Regions from separate parts of the Mycobacterium sp. JS623 genome, predicted to be linked through region 2. Evidence: predicted binding sites of a transcription regulator. Region 2 holds the regulator's gene; the other holds the start of a gene.
The links. The regulator HspR, encoded in region 2, represses chaperone genes until heat shock. The targets are predictions, from matches to a motif close to ANNTGAGTNNNNNNNACTCANNT.

Region 1 (10,716 bases), 2.8 Mb from region 2:
CTGCCAGGTATTCCTTGGACAGCGGCGGACGCTCATAGGGGAGGTGTTCTTCAGCGGCAAACAAGACGACGTGGCCGTCGAAATCGTTGTCGCGCAATGCCTCTGCCGCTTTGGCGCCGGCGAGACCGCCGCCGACGATGGCGAATGTGGACGACGTTGTCATGTTGCCTGAGCCTACTCGCCGCGGTCTTCAGCCGACACGCGCCGCCAGCAGCTCCTTGAGCGTGCGCGAATTGCGGATCGCGTGGCCACCGAGGTCGTTGTTGAAGTAGACCAGCACCCGTCGGCCCTCTGAATGCCATTCGGACACCCGGTCGGCCCACTGCCGCAGCTCGTCGTCGGGATACGAACCGGCGTAGATCGACTCCTGCGGCGGTCCGTGCATCCGGACGTAGACCAGCGAGCTCGTCGCGCGGGGGACACATCGCAGGCCCGCGCCGCTCATCACGACATATGCCGCGTCGTGTCGTTCCAACAGCGCATACACCGCGGGGTCGTCCCACGACGGATGCCGCAGCTCCATCGCGACGGGAATCCAGTCGGGCATCACGGTCAGGAAGTGGTCGAGCCGTTCGTCATCGCGTTCCATTCCCGGGTGCAACTGCACCAGCAGTGCCTCCCGACGATCGCCAAGAGCGGTCCAGCACCGCTCGAACCGCTCCACCCACGGCTCGGGTGTGCCCAGGCGCCGGTAATGGGTCAGCCCGCGATGCGCCTTGACCGACATCGTGAAGCCCTCCGGCAGCCGGTCCCGCCAGCCGGAAAAGGTGGCGTCCTTGGGCCAGCGGTAGAAGCTGGCGTTGAGTTCGACGGTGTCGTACTCCTCGACGTAGCGCGCCAGCCGCTTGGCCACCGGCAGCCCGGGCCGATACAGCACGTCGTCCCAGTGGTCGTAGGACCATCCCGAGGTGCCGATGCGGATCTCGTTACTTCGGCGGGAGGCTCTTCGCGTAGGCGACACCGCGGCTCACCCAGCCCTGCAGCTGGCGTTTGGTCTTGACACCGTCGTTGGATACCCGAATCCAGCCGCGAGCCTCACGCCCCGCCATCACCATGGGTTCGACGTGGTCGCGCGCCACCAACTTCTCGGTTTCGTCCGGGGGCACCCGCACCATCAGGCCGCCACGCCCGCTGGCCGCAACCGACATGTTGCCGTTGATCAGGAACGCCAGCCCGCCGAACATCCGCTTCTCCTCGACGCCGCGTTCGGCGGCGATCAGCTCACGGATCCGGTGGGCCAAGTCTTCGTCATAGGCCATGGGGGGACGTTAGCGCTCGGCTCCGACATTCACTCCACGTCGGCGCTGACGGTCCACGACCCGGTGTCGAACGAATATTGCACTCAGGGTCGTGACCTGCCCATCGATCGCGACCCTGAGTGCAATCTTGGGGTCAGGCCGCCACGGTCGCAGCGTCGGCCGCAGGCTCCAGCGCCTGCGCGACGATCTCGGCGACGTCGGTCATCGGCTTGACCTCCAGCGACTCGAGCACATCGGCCGGGACATCGTCCAGGTCGGCCTCGTTGCGCTGCGGGATGAAAACCGTTGACAGACCTGCCCGTTGAGCGGCCAGCAGCTTCTGCTTCACCCCGCCGATCGGCAACACGCGTCCGTTCAGCGTGACCTCGCCGGTCATGCCGACATCCGAACGCACCTGCCGTCCGGTGGCCATCGACACCAGCGCGGTCACCATCGTCACACCGGCCGACGGCCCGTCCTTCGGCACCGCGCCCGCAGGCACGTGCACGTGGATCCGGCGGTCCAGCGCCTTCGGGTCGACACCCAACTGCTCGGCGTGTGAACGGACGTAGGACAGTGCGATGTGCGCCGACTCCTTCATCACGTCGCCCAGCTGACCCGTCAATTGCAGCCCCGGTTCACCCTCGGTGGCGCCGGCCTCGATGTACAGCACATCGCCGCCGAGGCCAGTGACGGCCAAGCCTGTCGCGACACCGGGCACCGCCGTGCGCTCCTCCGAATCCGGCATGAACCGCGGACGGCCAAGGTAGTCAACGAGATCCGGCTCATCGATTCTCAGCGCTTTCGGAGCCGCTCCGGCGGCGACATCAGATCGAGCGTCCACTTCCGCTAATTTGGTTGTCGCCTTGCGCAGCGCCTTGGCCAGCAGCCGCTCGAACTGCCGCACACCCGGCTCGCGGGTGTAGTCGGCAGCGATCTTGCGCAGCGCGTCCTCGGTCACCGTCACCTCGTCCTCGGTCAGTGCCGCCCGCTCCCGCTGCCGGGGCAGCAGGAAGTCGCGGGCAATCGCGACCTTGTCGTCGGCGGTGTAGCCGTCGATCTGGATCAGCTCCATCCGGTCCAGCAGCGCCGACGGGATGTTCTCGATCACGTTGGCTGTCGCCAGGAACACGACATCGGACAGATCCAGATCCAGCTCCAGGTAGTGGTCGCGGAACGTGTGGTTCTGTGCGGGGTCCAACACCTCGAGCAGCGCCGCCGACGGGTCGCCGCGGTAGTCGGAGCCGACCTTGTCGATCTCGTCAAGCAGCACAACGGGATTCATCGAACCCGCCTCGCCGATCGCCCGCACGATGCGGCCCGGCAGCGCGCCGACGTAGGTCCGCCGGTGGCCACGGATCTCGGCCTCGTCGCGCACGCCGCCCAGGGCGACGCGAACGAACTTGCGGCCCAACGCCCTTGCGACGCTCTCGCCAAGCGACGTCTTGCCGACGCCCGGAGGGCCGGCCAGCACCATCACGGCGCCGGAGCCGCGGCCGCCGACGACCGCCATGCCACGCTGCGCACGACGCGCCCGCACGGCGAGGTACTCGACGATGCGGTCCTTGACGTCCTCGAGACCGTGGTGGTCGGCGTCGAGAATCTCGCGCGCCGACTTCAGGTCGGTGGAGTCCTCGGTACGCGTGTTCCACGGCAGGTCCAGCACGGTGTCCAGCCAGGTGCGGATCCAACCGCCCTCGGGGCTCTGCTCGCTGGACCGCTCCAGCTTGCCGACCTCGCGCAGTGCGGCTTCGCGCACCTTCTCGGGCAGGTCCGCGGCCTCGACGCGGCTGCGGTAGTCATCAGAAGACCCTGTGCCGTCGTCCGCTTCTCCCAGTTCCTTACGGATGGCCGCCAACTGCTGACGCAGCAAAAACTCCTTTTGCGTCTTCTCCATGCCCTCGCGGACGTCTTCGGCGATCTTGTCGTTGACCTCCACCTCGGCGAGGTGGTCGCTGTTCCACTCGATGAGCGCCCGCAACCGCTCGGCCACATCGGGCGTCTCCAACAGCTGGCGCTTCTGCACCTGCGTCAGGTACGACGCATATCCAGCCGTGTCGGCCAGCGCTGACGGGTCGGTCAGCTGGTTGACGAAGTCGACGATCTGCCACGCCTCGCGCCGCTGCAGATAGGCCAGCAGCAGCTTCTTGTACTCGGCAGCCAGTGCACGCGTCTCGTCGGTGGCGGCGGGTTCGGAAACCTCGGTCACCTCGACCCACAGCGCAGGTCCCGGGCCGTTGACGCCCGCTCCGATCTGGGCGCGGCCGTTTCCGCGGACCACCGCGGCGGTGCCGCTGCCGCCGGCGACACGGCCGACCTGCACGATCGAGGCCAACACGCCGTAGGACGGGTACCGGTCTTCGAGACGCGGGGCGATCAGCAGCTCGCCGGACTCGCTGGCCCGGGCGGCATCGACAGCAGCACGTGCCGCGTCGTCGAGCTCGATGGGCACGACCATGCCGGGCAGCACGATCGAGTCGCTCAAGAACAACACGGGCACTGATTTGGCGTCAGCCATGAATCCTCCAAAGTTCAGTCAGACCGACTCAACCTTGGAGTCCGCTGGTTTGTTCCCGGCGTTCACTCTGCGCGTAGGGCGCGAAAGTTCGAGTAGTCAAGACCCTCACCGCAGCGTCAACTGCGCGACCGTTCGCCTGGCCCGCCGTTGGGCGAGCACGACGTCAACAGCGCACAAAGCAGGGAGCCTGCCGTTCGGGGGTTACGGCAGGCTCCCTGGTTGTGGGTGGTCGTTAGGCGGAGGCTTGGGCCCCCAGCACCCGCTGGACATCAGGCAACATCTGCTGGACCTGCTGACCCCAGTAGGCCCAGGTGTGCGTTCCCTGTGACGGGAAGTTGAACACCCCGTTGCTGCCGCCGGCCGCGACGTAGTTGTCACGGAAGGTGACGTTGGTCCGCAGCGTGAACCCTTCGAGGAACTGCGCGGCCATCAGGTTCTCGCCCGACGTACCGGAGTCGAGATCCGACGGCGTACCAGTGCCGCAATAGATCCAGATCCGGGTGTTGTTCGCTACCAGCTGGGCCATGTTGACCATCGGGTCGTTGCGCTTCCATGCCGGATCCGACGACGGACCCCACATGCTCTCGGCGTTGTAGCCGCCAGCGTCGTTCATCGCCAGCCCGATCAGCATCGGCCACCAGCCCTCGGACGGGTTCAGGAAGCCGGACAGCGATGCGGCGTAGATGAACTTCTGCGGGTAGTAGATCGAGTACGTTAGCGCGGTGCTGCCGGCCATCGATATGCCGACCACCGCGTTGCCGTTCTGCGACACGCCCTTGTTTGCTTCCAAGTACGCGGGCAGCTCTTGGGTCAAGAACGTCTCCCACTTATACGTGTAGTCCTGCCCGTTGCCCCGCGACGGCTGATACCAGTCGCTGTAGAAGCTGGACTGGCCGCCGACCGGCATCACCAGTGACAGGCCGGAGCCGTAGTACCACTCGAACGCAGGGGTGTTGATGTCCCAGCCGTTGAAATCGTCCTGCGCACGCAGGCCATCGAGTAGATACACCGCGTGCGGTCCACCGCCCTGGAACTGAACCTTGATGTTGCGGTTCATCGCCGCCGAGAACACTTCCAAATACTCAACGGGCAGACCCGGTCGCGAGAACGCATTAGCAGTCGCCGAACCCCCGACGAAGCCGATCAGCCCGGGCAGCGTTAACGCCGCGAAGGCGCTCACCGCCAGCCGGCGAAACCACTTACCTCGAAACTTCTCTCTTAACTTCATAACGGCAACCAACCCACCTTTCATCACGTGCCACAAAAGCAATTGCCGTCGCTTTCGTGCGTAATGAAACACGCTCGAGCGAGCCAACTCCCGCCTCGACACAGCGTTGCGACATCGCGGTTGGCTAACGATTCTGACTCGGGCCGGACTCGAGAACCCGCGATATGGCGTGTGACCTGTGGGAACAGAGTTACAGCTGTGACTAGCCGCCGATGCCCGGTGCGCCGCGCCCGAGCCGGTACAGCTGTGTCACGTGGTGCGGCGTCAACTCGTCCAACGAGGTCACGCCGAGCAGCCGCATCGTGCGTGTGACCTGCCCGGACAGGATCTCGATTGCCCGCTCGACGCCCGCCTCACCGCCGGCCATCAAGCCGTACAGGTAGGCGCGTCCGACGAGGGTGAACCGCGCGCCGAGCGCAATCGCGGCGACGATGTCGGCACCGGACATGATCCCGGTGTCCAGCAAAATCTCGGCATCGCCGCCGAGCTCGCGTGCGACGGCAGGCAGCAGGTGGAACGGCACCGGGGCGCGGTCGAGCTGGCGACCGCCGTGATTGGACAGCAGCACCCCGTCGACACCGAGGTCGACGACGGCACGGGCATCGGCCAGTGTCTGGATTCCCTTGACCACCAACTTGTTCGGCCACTGCGTCTTGATCCACGCGAGATCCTCGAACGTCACCGTCGGGTCGAACATGGTGTCCAGGTACTGCGCGACGGTCCCCGGCCACCGGTCCAGCGATGCGAACGACAACGGCTCGGTGGTCAGCAGGTCGAACCACCAGCGCGGGCGCGGCACCGCATCCAGCACCGTGCGCAGCGTCAGCGTCGGAGGGATCGACATGCCGTTGCGGGTGTCGCGCAACCGTGCGCCGGCCACCGGAACGTCGACGGTGACCAGCAGCGTGTCGAAGCCTGCTGCGGCCGCGCGTTCCACCAGTGCCATGGACCGGTCCCGGTCTTTCCACATGTACAGCTGAAACCAATTGCGGCCGTGCGGGTTTGCCGCCTTCACGTCTTCGATGGAACAGGTGCCCAGCGTCGAGAGGGAGAACGGGATGCCGGCGCGGGCCGCGGCATGGGCGCCTGCGATCTCACCCTCGGTCTGCATCAGCCGGGTGAAACCCGTCGGTGCTATCCCGAACGGCAACGCGACGTGGTCGCCGAGCACTGTGCGTCCGGTGTCGACCTTCTCCACGTTTCGCAGGATCGACGGGTGAAACTCGATGTCGCGGAACGCCTGTCGCGCGCGGGCCAGCGACAGCTCACCTTCGGCGGCGCCGTCGGTGTAGTCGAACGCCGCTTTGGGGGTGCGGCGCTTGGCGATTCGACGCAAGTCCTCGATGGTCAGCGCCGACTGCAGTCGCCGCGCCGTGGTGTTCAGTTGCGGCTTGCGGAAGCCGATGAGTGGCGCCAGTTCGCTGGGCCGGGGCACGCGTCGCTTCATCGTGCCAACCCACTAGTCGCCGGCTGCGGCCAATGTCCGCTTGACATGGTTGCGTCTCTCCTCAATGAGCCGGCCGAACTCATGCAAGAGCGCCGGCTTGCGCTGCAGCACCTCTTCGATGTGGTCTCGACCGATTTGCACAACGGTCACCTCGTCCAGCGCCTGAGCATTGGCCAATACCGCTTGCCGCGTCAACGCAGTCTGTCCCAGGAATGATCCCTCGTGGAGCGTCGTGATGGGTACCAGCGAGCCATCGTCGACCGGAACGGTCAGCCGGACACGACCCGCCACAATGAAGGTCATCTGGGCTGGCACGTCACCGACGTGCTGGATCACCTCGTCAGAGCCATACCGCAAGACCATCGCATGCGGTGTCAGCAGCTGTTGATCTGCCGGGGTCAACCGCAATAGCGGCGCAACGGCCGTGCGGATTGCGCGTTCGACGATTTCAGGCGTAGCGAATTCATCCTCGGCCTCGTCGAGGTGAAGACCCTCGCGGCGTGCCGCGTACCAGATCCACCGCAGGAAATTGGACTTGGCAGGTCCATCATCGGCCGGTGAGTGCAGCGGGATACTCGTGCTGTATTGAAGGCCGCCCAGCGGAACGGTCGTCGGACTGCTGCCGGTCCTTAGTTGTGGAAGTTCACTCGCTATCCGCGACAACATCGCACACACGCGGTCGGGGGGGTCATCGATCGAGAAGGTTGTGGTGATCTTGATCTTGTGCGTACCGGGCGGTCGGCTCAGATTCGCGAATGACGCGACCGCCAACACCGAGTTCGGCGTGATCTGCAATCCGCTGCCGGTATCGATATGCACTGCGCGCCAGTTGACTTCGACGACGCGACCGCGCACCGTAGACGTCTCGATCCAGTCCCCGAGCCGGAAGGGCTGTTCGAACAGCATGAGCAGGCCCGAGATAATCTGCCCAACGGAGTTCTGCAGCGTCAGGCCGATGACGATCGAGGTAACACCCAATGCGGTGAACAGTCCGCCAACATGCGCACCCCATACATACGAGAAGATGATGGCCAGGCCGACGGAGATCAGAAGGAATCGGGCGACGTCGACAAAGATCGCCGGCACACGTTGGCGCCACGTGCCCTGAGGAGCCGCCTGAAACAGGGTCGCGTTGACTCCCGAAAGCAGCAGCACCAGCACCATGAAGCCGAACAGCGTCGCGATTATTTTGACCGACGTTTCCCGCGTGGGCAGTTCGGTCGCCTTGACGAGCAGCAGAAGCAGGGCGCCAAGTGGAAGAAGGTAGTTCCGCAAGAGGCTGACGGGTCTGACCAGATAGCTCTTCTTGCGGGCGAGAGCGTGCTGCCACTCGGTGAGAAGGATCAGGCCGAGCGGTAATCCCAGCGCGACCCCGATGGCCCAGTAGAACCACGAAGAGGCCAGGATGTCGTTCACGTCGGACGCTCCGACACCCGCCAGATGGGCTGCTGGACCCCGTCGATCGTGATTGCACCGGCGGAGGTGAAGATCTTGGCGTCACCGATCGTCTCGTACACCCGCTGAGTGACGTAGATTCCCAGCTCGGACGAACCGCTTTGAGCCTGGTATGCGAGATTGACCGCGGCTCCCCACATGTCGTAGACGATCGAGGATCGTCCCACTAGCCCGCTGCTGACTGGGCCGGTGTCAATGCCGGCACGCAACCCCAACCGATATCCGGTTTCGCTGCTGAACCGATCGATGATGCGCTGAGCCTCAAGTGCGAAATCGACTGTGCGACGGACATTGTCGAGCCGCGCTACGTTGAGTCCGCAGCTGGCCAGATAGCCGTTGTGCACGGTGCGGACCGGTTCAACGCCGAGATCTTCGGCAGCGGCGTCGATTTGGCGTGTCAGCTCATTGGTGGTTGCCAACAGGTCTTCGGAGCTGAGCTCGGCCTGCAGCCGATCCAAGCCGACGATGTCGGCGAAGACAACGCTGACATCGTGGTGATCCTGGGCGATGAGCTCCTCACCCTGACGATAACGCTCAACGACTTGCTCGGGCATCAGCGACAGGAGCAACCGGTCGTTCTCCCGGCGCTGCTCATTGAGCAGTTCCTCCTTGATTCCGAGGTTGCGACTCATCTCGTTGAATGCCTCTGTCAGATCGCCGATTTCATCTCGCGATTCCACTGGTATTGCCACGTCGTAGTCGCCGGCGCTGATCCTTTGCACGCCGGCCTCCAGCCTCCGCAGTGGTCGCAGGAAAACCTGGGCCAGGAACATCGCCGCCAGGCAGACGGCAAAGATGATTGCGGTCACGGACAACACCATCGTTCTCGTGAACGAGGACTCGCGCGCAAAGGCCTCGCTGGTGTTGATCTTGGCGACGATGGACCAGTGCAGTCCGGTGTCCTCAATTTGCACCGGGGCGTAGGCCTGCAGCGTTTCATGACCGAGGTAGTCCGTTGCAATAGTGGTTCCGGTTAGGCCGCGCTGTGCCTCCCGGGTGGCGTCGGTCGCGATGGGCTGCACCAACGTAGTGCCGCCCAGCCGAATCGCCGTGTCTGCGACATCGGCGGATGTACCGGCCGCGATCACATCGCGCTTGTACTGGGCCGGGTCCTGCAGAAAGACGCGGGAATCTGAGCGCATGAGGTCGTCGGGTCCGGCCAAGAAGGTCTCGCCGGTGTTGCCCATTCCGGAAGCGGCCCACTGCTTGTCGAAGGTGATCAATCGGTTGATCTTGGTAATCGGATACTGCAGCGCCATCACCCCGACGGTGCGTCCACCGCTACCCACAGGGGCCACCAGCCACGCGGTGGGCTGGTTCTCCGCGGGCTGGTAGATCTCGAAGTCGGTTATCCCGACATAGTCCAGAGCGTTGGAGGCCAGTGCCTTGTCATAGGCGTCACGCAGCTTCGATTCGTTGTAGGGGCCGGTGAGGATGTTGGTGCCAAGATCGACGTCTTTGTACGCGGAATAGACGACGTTCCCCCGAGTATCCAGCAGCAGGGCATCCTGAAATTCGAACCGCGTGACGATTTGGCGAAAGAAGTCTTGAAAGCGCGCGTTGGCGGCAGACCAGGCGCTGCCGTCGCGAGCGTCGTCGATCCCGATGGCGACATCGTCGGACTTGCGCTGCGCCGTGTAGTTGGCCTGAAGGTACTTCTGCGCGTTTGTCACCGGTAGTAGCGCGCTGACGTCGAGTTTGGCGTCGCTGTACTGCTCGGTTTCTTTGACGAAACTCTTGTTGTAGTAGTCGACGATCGCCTGTTGCTGCGCGGGATCGATCGGCGTTGTGGCCAATTGATCGAAGCCGGCGCTAAATGCATTGACAGCGTCGACGGCTGTTGCGCTTCGCGAATAGATGACCAATGAATTTTTGAGGTCTTTGAATTCTGTGTTGAGCGCCCGTGACTGTGACTCGCGCACCTCGGTCAACCGGTTGAACACCTGGGTGCGCAGCGAGCTCCGGCCGGCCTGAAAGGCGATCAACCCGACCACCGCCGTCGAGATGATCGTGCACAGCACCATCATCAGGACGAGTTTCGACTGGATCGAGAACCGCGAGAGCAGCCTGCGCCGACGTAGGCGATTGAACCTCCGTGAGCCGGAGCCTTGCTCGTCAGGGGCCTCTGCCGCGGCTGGATCCACCGTCGACGAGCCTGTCACCGCAGCGCTGTCGTCTGACGATTGCAGCATCGGCTTCCTTCTCTGTCGAACGGCGTCGATCACGCAGACTAGCTTGAAAACCACTGGTCCAAAGGGAGGACAGCTGTGAAGGGGACAGATCTGTTCGATCTGCAACGCTTCGTCGAGGCACAGGATCGCGTGTACGACACCGTGCTCACCGAATTGCGCAGCGGGGCCAAGCGCAGCCATTGGATCTGGTTCGTGTTTCCGCAGCTGCGGGGGCTTGGTCGCAGCGCCACCGCACAGCACTACGGCATTTCCACGGTCGACGAGGCGCGCGCTTACCTGGCGCACCCTGTGCTCGGAGCCCGGCTACGCGAGTGCACCGGGTTGGTCGCGGCGATCGAGGGCCGCTCCGTCGACGAGATCTTCGGCTGGCCCGACAACCTGAAGGTGCGTTCGTCGATGACCCTGTTCGCCCGTGCGAGCGACGACCCCGAAACGCAGGCCGGATTTCTGGCGGTGCTCGACAAGTTCTACGACGGCGAAGAGGATCCGGCCACCGTTGAGCTGCTCAACACGGAGCGATGATCAGCCAGCCGTGTGGCTCAACCTCGGCCTCGGCGACGATTGACTGCGGCGGCGCGCCCGAGCCCGCCACCAGCTGACCCTGTCCGAAGCCCAGCCCGCTCAGCGATATCGGCAAT
Region 2 (10,716 bases):
CTGGTGCAGACGGCGTTGGCAGCATTAGCGGATGAACCGGTACACGTGGTCGCGACCGTTCCCGCCGGAGACCCGGACGAGGTGCCGATGACCTCCAATGCCACTGTCTGCCGACTCGTCCCGCATGGCCCGGTGCTCGATCGTGCGGTGTGCGCGGTGACGCACGGCGGGATGGGAGCAACTCAAAAGGCCTTGGCCCGTGGGGTTCCGGTGTGCGTCGTACCATTTGGGCGCGATCAGTTCGAGGTTGCGCGACGCGTCGAGGTAGCCCGGTGCGGCACCCGGCTGCCGGCGAAAAAACTGTCGGCAGAACGTCTCCGGGCAAAGGTGCGGGAGGCGATGACAATGTCCGACGGCGCGAGACGCGTTGCTGAGGGCTTCGCGGCCACCGGTGGCGTAGCGCGCGGCGCAGATCTCTTCGAACAGCGCGTGCTGGGACTCCGGGTCAGCTGAGCGCTGAGCAGATGCTCGGCCAAGACGCAGCCGAACTAGACTTAACTCCATTTGGCGAGCGTCACAACCCCAGAGGGTGTATCACTGGTACACCGTCGTTCGGTCTATCGAGGTGGGTCAGATGGCACGCGTTGATTTGTTTGCGAAGATTCCGTTGATCGGAATGACCCTGGTGTTCCTGGCGATGTTCATTGTCGCCGTGACCGCGTATCTGCATGCCGGTTGGTACTCGATAATCGGCTACGCGATCGCGGCCGTCGTCGCAGTGTGCGGCTTCGTCATGACATTTCGTGATGTCAGCGATACGCCAGGCCCCCCGGAGCACTGGGATCCCCGTGGCAACCCCATCGATCCGTCGTCACCCCAAAACTGACTAGCGCGAGGACTGGCTCATGACCACCGAACCCCAGCAGTCTGTGTACGACAACTCCGCGCTGACGGCGGAGGACGAGGGCTACCACAAGGGCCTCAAACCCCGGCAGTTGCAGATGATCGCAATCGGCGGAGCCATCGGCACCGGACTGTTCCTCGGCGCCGGCGGACGACTACACAACGCCGGCCCCGGCTTGTTCTTGAGCTACGCGTTCTGCGGCATCTTTGTCTTCCTGATCCTGCGGGCGCTGGGCGAACTCGTGCTGCATCGGCCGTCATCCGGGTCCTTCGTGTCGTATGCGCGCGAATTCCTCGGCGAGAAGGCGGCGTTCGTCGCCGGTTGGATGTACTGGTTGAACTGGGCATTCACGGCCATTGTCGATTCGACGGCAATCGCCACCTACTTCCATTACTGGAAGGCGTTAGCGGGCGTGCCGCAGTGGCTGATCGCACTGCTTGCGCTGGCAGCTGTGGTGAGCATCAACCTCATTTCGGTCACCCTGTTCGGGGAGCTCGAGTTTTGGGCTGCGGCTATCAAAGTCCTTGCGCTGCTGACCTTTCTGGTCGCGGGCACCATTTTTCTTGCCGGCCGGTACCACATTCAAGGGCAGTCCACCGGTTTCAGCGTGATCGCGCACAACGGCGGGATCTTCCCGCAAGGCATGTTCCCCCTGGTCATTGTCATGTCCGGCGTCGTGTTTGCTTATGCCGCAGTAGAACTCGTCGGAACAGCGGCCGGTGAGACCGCCCATCCGCACAAGATCATGCCGCGTGCGATCAACTCGGTGATCGCCCGTATCGCAGTGTTCTACGTCGGTTCACTGTTCCTGCTGGCGCTTCTTCTCCCGTACAACACCTACAAGGCCGGGGAGAGCCCGTTCGTCACGTTCTTTTCCAGGATCGGGGTCGAGGGCGCGGGCACGGTCATGAACATCGTCGTGCTGACCGCCGCGTTCTCCAGCCTCAACGCCGGGTTGTACTCGACCGGCCGAATCCTGCGGTCGATGGCGATGAACGGCAGCGCACCGAAATTTACTGCAGTGATGTCCAGTCGCGGCGTGCCATACGGCGGCATCTTCCTGACCGCGGCCGTCGGGTTGTTCGGCGTCATCCTCAACTTTCTGGTGCCCGGCCAGGCGTTCGAAATCGTGCTCAACATCGCGGCGCTCGGCATCATCGCGTCCTGGGGCACCATCGTCATCTGTCAAATTCAGCTCTACCGCTGGTCGAAGCGCGGCATCCTCGAGCGGCCGTCATTCCGCTTGTGGGGCACGCCGTACACCGGCTATGCCACGCTGGCGTTCCTGGTCGGCGTCGTCGTGCTGATGGCGTTTGACCCGCCGATCGGCACCTGGACCGTCGCCACCCTGGTGATCATCATTCCGGCACTCATCATCGGGTGGTACGCGGTCCGCGGACGGGTGATGGAGGTCGCTCGGGAACGACAGGGCTTCACCGGCCAGTTCCCGGTCGTCGCCAACCGCCCGCTGCCACGCGACAAGGATGACAAAGACAAGGACAAGGACAAGTGACCTAACCAGTCACTTCGAGCCAACCGCGGAACAGTGGCTTCAGCGCCACTCGACGAGACCGAGCTCGATCAGCCGGGTGGCTGTCGTCGGCGTGTCGGTCCCCCCGGGAACAATTTCCGCCGGCCCGCCGTTGACCACTTCGACAGTTGAGTGATATCGACTCAAGTCTGGATTGACACGGTAGGGTCGATCGGAGCAGTCTTGAGTGCGGTGCACTCAGACCCCTAGCAGGACTAATCAGGAGGCAAAACCATGGCTCGTGCGGTCGGAATCGACCTCGGGACCACCAACTCCGTCGTCGCCGTGCTCGAAGGCGGCGACCCGGTTGTGATCGCCAATTCGGAGGGCTCCCGCACCACGCCGTCGGTTGTCGCGTTCGCGCGCAACGGCGAGGTGCTGGTCGGACAGCCCGCCAAGAACCAGGCGGTGACCAACGTCGACCGCACCATCCGGTCGGTCAAGCGCGAAATGGGCACCGACTGGTCCATCGAGATCGACGGCAAGAAGTACACCGCGCAGGAGATCAGTGCGCGCGTGCTGATGAAGCTCAAGCGCGACGCCGAGAGCTACCTGGGTGAGGACATCACCGACGCGGTGATCACCGTGCCCGCGTACTTCAACGACGCCCAGCGCCAAGCCACCAAGGAGGCCGGCCAGATCGCGGGGCTCAACGTGCTGCGCATCGTCAACGAACCGACCGCCGCGGCGCTGGCCTACGGCCTCGACAAGGGCGAGAAGGAACAGACCATCCTGGTCTTCGACCTCGGCGGCGGCACCTTCGACGTCTCGCTGCTGGAGATCGGTGAGGGCGTCGTCGAGGTCCGCGCGACCTCGGGTGACAACCACCTCGGTGGCGACGACTGGGATCAGCGCATCGTCGACTGGCTCGTCGAAAAGTTCAAGGGCACCACTGGCATTGACCTGACCAAGGACAAGATGGCGATGCAGCGGCTGCGTGAAGCCGCCGAGAAGGCCAAGATCGAACTCTCGAGCTCGCAGAGCACGTCGATCAACCTGCCCTACATCACCGTCGATGCGGACAAGAACCCGCTGTTCCTCGACGAGCAGCTGACCCGCGCCGAATTCCAGCGCATCACACAGGATCTGCTGGATCGCACGCGCAAGCCGTTCCAGTCGGTGATCGCCGACACCGGCATCTCGGTGGCCGACATCGACCACGTCGTGCTCGTCGGCGGTTCGACGCGTATGCCCGCTGTTTCCGATCTTGTCAAGGAGATGACTGGCGGCAAGGAGCCCAACAAGGGCGTCAACCCCGACGAGGTTGTCGCAGTGGGCGCCGCACTGCAGGCCGGCGTGCTCAAGGGCGAGGTGAAAGACGTTCTGCTGCTTGACGTCACGCCGCTGTCCCTCGGGATCGAAACCAAGGGTGGCGTGATGACCAAGCTGATCGAGCGCAACACCACGATCCCGACCAAGCGGTCGGAGACCTTCACCACGGCCGACGACAACCAACCCTCGGTGCAAATCCAGGTCTATCAGGGTGAGCGCGAAATCGCTTCGCACAACAAGCTGCTCGGCAGCTTCGAGCTGACCGGCATCCCGCCGGCTCCGCGTGGCGTGCCGCAGATCGAGGTCACGTTCGACATCGACGCCAACGGCATCGTGCACGTCACCGCGAAAGACAAGGGCACCGGTAAGGAGAACACGATTCGAATCCAGGAGGGCTCCGGCCTTTCCAAGGAGGAGATCGATCGGATGATCAAGGACGCCGAGGCGCACGCCGAGGAGGACCGCACGCGTCGCGAGGAGGCCGACGTCCGCAACCAGGCCGAGTCGCTGGTGTACCAGACGGAGAAGTTCGTCAAGGAGCAGCGCGAAGCCGACGGCGGCTCGAAGGTCCCCGAGGACACCTTGACAAAGGTGGACAGCGCGATCGCCGAAGCCAAGACGGCCCTGGCGGGCACCGACATCTCGGCGATCAAGGCCGCGATGGAGAAGTTGGGCGTCGAGTCGCAGGCGCTGGGCCAGGCCATCTATGAGGCCACCCAGGCCGAGGGCGGCACCGGTGGAGCGGATGCCGGACCGGCTGGCTCCTCGCAGGATGATGTCGTGGACGCCGAGGTTGTCGACGATGACCGGGAGAACAAGTGAGCCAAAACGATTCGCACGAGCCGGTGACCGTCACCGACAAACGGCGTATCGATCCCGAGACTGGCGAAATCCGTGAATCGGCGACCGGGCCGGCCCCTAGTGGGCCGGCCCCGGGAGCCGCCGCGGCTGGAGCCGCGCAAACGGAATCCGAGGGATCGGCGTCCGAAGAAGTCACCGAGCTGAAATCCACCCTGCAGCGCGTGAAGGCGGAGTACGACAACTACCGCAAGCGCGCACTGCGCGACCAGCAGTTGGCCGCCGAGCGGACCAAGGTCGCCGTTGTGACCCAACTGCTTCCGGTGCTCGATGACCTCGATCGCGCCCGCAGCCACGGTGACCTGGAGTCCGGGCCGCTGAAGTCCGTGGCCGACAAGCTGGCGACTGTCCTTGAAGGGCTTGGTCTTTCGGGATTCGGCGACGAAGGCGACGCGTTCGACCCGGCGCTGCATGAGGCCGTTCAGCACGAGGGCGAGGGAACGCATCCCATCGTCGGTTCGGTGATGCGGCGCGGCTACCGGGTGGGCGAGCAGGTCGTGCGCCACGCCCTCGTCGGCGTGGTCGACACGGTCCCGGACGTCGAGGAAGTCACCGGCAATGAAGACACGCCCGATAACGGCGACGAGCCGGCTGACCAGGCCGCAGAATCGTAAGAACGACTACTACCAAGAGAACAGGTAAGGAGGTGACGCGGTATGGCCCAACGAGAATGGGTCGAGAAGGACTTCTACAAGGAGCTCGGCGTCTCCTCTGAGGCCAGCGCCGACGAGATCAAGCGGGCCTATCGGAAGTTGGCCCGCGATCTTCATCCCGACACCAACTCCGACCCGAGCGCCGCAGAGCGGTTCAAGGCGGTGTCCGAGGCGCACAGCGTGCTGTCGGATCCGGCCAAGCGCAAGGAGTACGACGAGACCCGACGCCTGTTCGCGGGTGGCGGATTCGGCCGGGGCCGGTTCTCCGGCGGCAACTTCGGCGGATTCGGCGGCGACGGCACGGAGTTCAACCTGAACGACTTGTTCGATGCGGCCGGGCAAACCGGCGGGGCGAACATCGGTGACCTGTTCGGGGGACTGTTTGGCCGTGGCGCTCAGCCGCGTCCCAGCCGCCCCCGGCGCGGCAACGATCTGGAGACCGAAACCGAGCTGTCGTTCATGGAGGCCACCAAGGGTGTGGCGATGCCGTTGCGGCTCACCAGCCCGGCGCCGTGCACGAATTGCCATGGCAGCGGGGCACGTCCGGGCACCAGCCCGAAAGTGTGCCCGAACTGCAACGGGTCCGGTGTCGTCAGTCGCAATCAGGGCGCGTTCGGGTTCTCCGAGCCATGCACCGAATGCCGGGGCAGCGGCTCGATCATCGAGCACCCGTGCACCGAATGTCAGGGCACCGGGGTGACCACCCGCACCCGAACCATCAATGTGCGGATCCCGCCTGGCGTCGAGGATGGCCAACGGATCCGGTTGGCGGGCCAGGGCGAGGCCGGTCTGCGAGGAGCACCGTCTGGTGACCTGTACGTGACTGTTCATGTCAGGCCGGACAAGGTGTTTGGCCGTGACGGCGACGACCTCACGGTCTCCGTTCCTGTCGCATTCCACGAGTTGGCGCTGGGCACAACGCTTTCGGTGCCGACGCTGGAGGGCAAGGTCGGTGTCCGGGTGCCCAAGGGCACCTCTGACGGCCGGATCCTGCGGGTGCGTGGCCGCGGCGTACCGAAACGCTCTGGGGGCCACGGCGACCTGCTCGTCACCGTCAAGGTCGCAGTGCCGCCGAACTTGGAAGGTGAAGCGGCCGAGGCCCTGGAGGCTTACGCGAAAGCGGAGCGCGCCAGCGGTTTTGACCCGCGGGCCGGTTGGGCAGGTGCGTAGTGGCAAAGAAGGACGACGCCCGCACGTTTCTGATTTCGGTGGCCGCCGAGCTGGCCGGCATGCATGCGCAGACGTTGCGCACGTACGACCGGCTCGGCCTGGTCAGCCCCCAGCGCAGCTCGGGCGGCGGGCGCCGCTACTCGCAGCATGATGTTGACCTGCTGCGCGAGGTACAGCGGCTGTCGCAGGACGAGGGTGTGAACCTGGCCGGCATCAAGCGCATCATCGAGCTGACCAATCAGGTCGAGGCGCTGCAGTCTCGGCTGCGCGAAATGGCAGACGAGTTGGAGCAATTGCGCGCGCGCCAGCGTCGCGATGTTGCGGTGGTGCCGAAGAGTACGGCGGTCGTCGTCTGGCAGCCACGCAAGGGCAGCCGCTAGCTCACCCTGATTGAGAACACCGCGGTGTCCGGCACACCCGGCCGCGCAGTTCGGTAACCGCCGCGCCGCAGCGCATCGGTTGGCGCGGTCATCGGCTCGAAGCACATGACGGTCTCGCTCGCGGGCGCGAACACCTGCGCCGCCGGATAACCCCGCTCGAAGCACACCTCGAGCCGACGGCCGCCTCCCGAAACTGCGAATACCGCTCCCTCGGCGACCTGATCGAATCCGTCGTCAAACAGCTTGTCGCCCAATGGTTCTGAGTCGGCCGTGCTTTCCGCCGTCGCGCCGTTCGGGATGCCGGTGTCGTCGAGCATCATGTGACGCATCGTCGGCATTTCAATCTGCCACTCCGACCGTGGCACGTCGGGCAGTTGCAAATACGGGTGATAGCCATACGCCACCGGCACCGCCCTGTCGGCCGTCGGCGTCACCGTCGTGCTGACCGTCAGCGTCCTCTCAGACAGTTCAACGGTCATCTCGAGCAGATGCGGAAATGGGAAGCTCGCCAGCAGTTCGGCGTGCGCCCCGAAATCCAACTCGGCCGTGAGCTTCTGCTCGGCGACCTCCCGTGTGCGCCATCCGGGGTAACCGGCCAGCAGACCGTGAATTGGCAGGCCGTTGTTGTCGGTGTGCACGCCGTATGCGTCCGGCGCCAGCGTGACAACCGAGCCATCGACGGCATATGTCCTGGCGCTCAACCGATTTGCCCACGGATACAACAGCGGGATTCCCATCGTCTTGCCTGCAGACAGGTAGGCGTCCAGCCCGCGCCGCTGGCCAAGCAGTTCGGTGCCGGCATCCGACAGCGACGTAGCGATCATGCCCGCGCCGGGCACGTAAACCGCAGACAGGCCGGACGAGTCGCGAAGCGTGACGGTCTCGAGCTCGGGCACGATTGCCGATCCTGCCACGCCTAGCTGGCGAGTGGATCGTGTTGAATGCGCTCAACCGGCGCACCCTTTGCGACGAGCGCTGCCTTCGTGGCCTCGACCATCGCAGGCCCACCACAGATCAGAATCTGCCGGTCGCCCCAGCCGCCATAGCGCGTCACCACGTCCGGCAGCAGGCCGGTCTGTCGCACATGCAAACCACGCGGCGGCTCGACATCGGGATACTCGGCGGCCCACGGCGGATCGGTGTTGAACTCCGACACCGGCGTCACCGACAGCCACGGGTTGGTCGACGCGATCTGCCACAGCGTGCGCAGGTCATAGAGCTCGCTCGGATAGCGGGCGCCGAAGAACAGGTGCACGCGCGGATTCTCGCCGTAGCGGCTGAGGTCCATGATCAGTGTGCGCAACGGCGCGAGACCCGTGCCGCCCGCCACCATGAGCACATCGCCACCGCCGCGGTCGACATGCATTCCGCCGTGCGGGTTGGACAACCGCCACCGGTCGCCGGGCCGAGTCTCGCCGACGATCGCGGTGCTGACCATGCCGCCGGTGACCGAGCGGATGTGAAACTCGATGGCGCCGCCACGGTCGGCGGGAATCGCGGGGCTCAGGTAGCGCCACCGCCGAGGCCACTGCGGCACCTGCACCGTGACGTACTGGCCTGGGTGGTAGTACAGCGGCTGATCCAGTTGCAGCCGGACCACCGAGACGTCGCGGGTGATCCGCAGGTGCTCGGTCACTGTGCCGTCGCGAAACGGCGGACCCTTCTCGGCGTCGGCCGCGCCACGCATCACCCCGATGATCAGCGCGACGGCGTCCTGGGCTGTGCCGGCGAGCCGGTCGTCCCAGCTCTCGATCAATTGGCTGCGCAGCGTCGTCAGCAATGCGTCCTGCATGCTGTCGTAATGCCGTTGCGAGACACCGTATTTGCGATGGTCGCGGCCCAGCTGAGCCAAAAACGCCACCGGCTCCTCGGCCCGCTGGGCGATCAGCTCGGCGAACAACCACGTGATCACCTTGGCGAACGCGGCGCGCTGGGCAGCCATATCGGGCGGGAAGAGGTCGCGGGCCGAGGTGTCGATCGCGAACCAGCGGGTGTAGAACCGGCGGATCAATCCTTCGGACCCGAGCGCAGGATCGACGGCGTTGCGCAGAAGCAGCAGCGCATCACGGTCCTCGAGTCCCACGCCGCCCGAGTTTAGGCGCGCGCAGACCTGGCCTGGCGAACGGCGGCGAGCACGACCAGCCCGAAACCGGCCACCGTCCAGCAGGTCAGCACCACGATCGCGGTGGTCGCGCCTGCGCCGTCGAAGAACGCGGTCGACCGCAGCAACGTCGCGGTCGCACCCTGCGGCAACCACTGGCCAAGCGTGCCCCAGCCACTTGGCAACATTTCGGGCGCGCTGTTCAGTCCCGACAGCGGGTTGCCCAGCAGCAACGCCAGCAGCGCGCCGATGGCGAGGCCGACCCGGCCGAACAACGAGCCAAGGCCCAGCATCGTCAGCCCTGCGGCCAGCAGGCCCAACGTGAGACCGGCCGCAACACCCCAGATGTTCTGGTCGATGGAGCCGAACACATAGCGCAGCAGCGCCGCGATCGTGACGCCCGCCCCTGCGGCGAACACCACGGCCCCGACGAAGCGGGTCCACACCTCGCGCCGCAGTAGCAACACCAAGGCGACTCCCGGCAGTAGGCCGGCCAAGGTGATCGGCAGTGCTGAGGCGGCCAGGCCTGCGCCGCGCGGATCCTGAGCGGTCGGCGGCGCGAGGTCCACGGTGTGCAGCGGCACGCCCGCTTGCTGCGCGATGCCGTTGCCGATCTGTGTCAACATCTGCGCGACCATCGGGCTACCGCCGGTGGCGATCAGCAGGCTCCGGCCGTCCTGCCCAAACGAAATGCCGCCGTACACATCGCGATTGCGGATCGCGTCGCGCAGTGCCGCCTCGCCGGGGTAGTAGGTGATCGCGAACGCGCCGGGAGCGTGCTGGTCGAGCATGTCGGCGACTTGGCCACTGGCGGCTTGAGGGCCGGCCGCACCGACCGGGATGTGGTGTGGTTTCGAGCGCGCGGCAGGCAATGCAAACGCGATCGCGAGGATAGCCAGCGCGACAGTGAGCGCGACGATGATGCCGGTGGCGCGCAGCGCCGCGGGCGGTTCATGGATGGGTGACGCGTGGTGGGTGTGCCGGACCGGCGTGCCCAGCGGTGTCCCAGTCATGGGGAGTCCTTTTCATCCGACGTTGAATTAATCCCTCCGTGCGAGCGTAACGCTGCACTGAGCGAATTTCAACAACTATTGAAATGATACTGTCGGGATATGCCGCCACCAGCCAAGACAACGAAGCGCAGGGGTCGACGTCAGGGCGAACCGGTGTCGCGCGAGGCCGTGCTGGCGGCGGCCAAACATCGGTTCGCCACCGAGGGCTACGAGAAGACGACGCTGCGCGCGATCGCAGCGGACGCGCACGTCGACCCGTCGATGGTGCTCTACCTGTTCGGCTCGAAGGAGGCGCTGTTCCGTGAATCGCTGCGCCTGATCCTCGACCCCGATGTGTTGGTCGCCGCGCTCACCGGCGATACCGGCGACGAACCCGACATCGGTACTCGAATGGTGCGCACGTATCTGCGGATGTGGGAAACACCCGACACCGCGGCGAGTATGCGGGCGATGCTGCAATCGGCGACGTCGAACGCCGACGCGCACGATGCATTCCGCGGCTTCATGCAGAACTACGTGCTGACCGCGGTGTCGGGGGTGTTGGGCGGCGACGAGCGTGCCCGGCTGCGGGCGATGCTGGCCGCCAGCCAGCTCGTCGGAACGGCCATGCTGCGCTACATCATCGAGGTGCCGCCACTTGCGACACTGTCACCCGATGACGTGGTGGCGCTGATCGCGCCGACGGTGACGCGGTACTTGACGGCCGACGCGGATCAGCTAGGACTGCCCGAGCTATAACCCGTGAATTCCCTTGTACAGCACCAGAAGACCGATCACGACCAGAATGACGGCGACGAGCGCGGCGTGCTGCTGCTCCATCCAGTCCTTGAGCCGTCGCAGGGGTTCGTCGAGTCTGTCACCCGACACCGCGTAGGCGAGGATCGGAATCGCCAC

Region 1: the regulator HspR is predicted to act here: its motif matches at 3,768-3,790, upstream of lon (endopeptidase La).

What each region holds. Positions count from the first base shown of each region.
Region 1 is NC_019966.1:3,247,362-3,258,077, forward strand. Features, by position in the region: gene MYCSM_RS15920 (NAD(P)/FAD-dependent oxidoreductase) at 1-163, opposite strand, end outside; gene MYCSM_RS15925 (DUF72 domain-containing protein) at 191-961, opposite strand; gene MYCSM_RS15930 (TfoX/Sxy family protein) at 927-1,259, opposite strand; gene lon (endopeptidase La) at 1,393-3,756, opposite strand; gene MYCSM_RS15940 (esterase family protein) at 3,989-4,984, opposite strand; gene MYCSM_RS15945 (alpha-hydroxy acid oxidase) at 5,187-6,431, opposite strand; gene MYCSM_RS15950 (mechanosensitive ion channel domain-containing protein) at 6,444-7,847, opposite strand; gene MYCSM_RS15955 (adenylate/guanylate cyclase domain-containing protein) at 7,844-10,078, opposite strand; gene MYCSM_RS15960 (DUF1810 domain-containing protein) at 10,154-10,600, shown strand; gene MYCSM_RS15965 (alpha-amylase family protein) at 10,584-10,716, opposite strand, start outside.
Region 2 is NC_019966.1:415,382-426,097, forward strand. Features, by position in the region: gene MYCSM_RS01810 (glycosyltransferase) at 1-453, shown strand, start outside; partial or broken gene MYCSM_RS01815 (hypothetical protein) at 575-754, shown strand; gene MYCSM_RS01820 (amino acid permease) at 846-2,357, shown strand; gene dnaK (molecular chaperone DnaK) at 2,610-4,469, shown strand; gene grpE (nucleotide exchange factor GrpE) at 4,466-5,119, shown strand; gene dnaJ (molecular chaperone DnaJ) at 5,162-6,328, shown strand; gene MYCSM_RS01840 (heat shock protein transcriptional repressor HspR) at 6,328-6,708, shown strand; gene MYCSM_RS01845 (aldose 1-epimerase) at 6,705-7,604, opposite strand; gene MYCSM_RS01850 (FAD-binding oxidoreductase) at 7,625-8,791, opposite strand; gene MYCSM_RS01855 (hypothetical protein) at 8,803-9,822, opposite strand; gene MYCSM_RS01860 (TetR/AcrR family transcriptional regulator) at 9,922-10,560, shown strand; gene MYCSM_RS01865 (GAP family protein) at 10,555-10,716, opposite strand, start outside.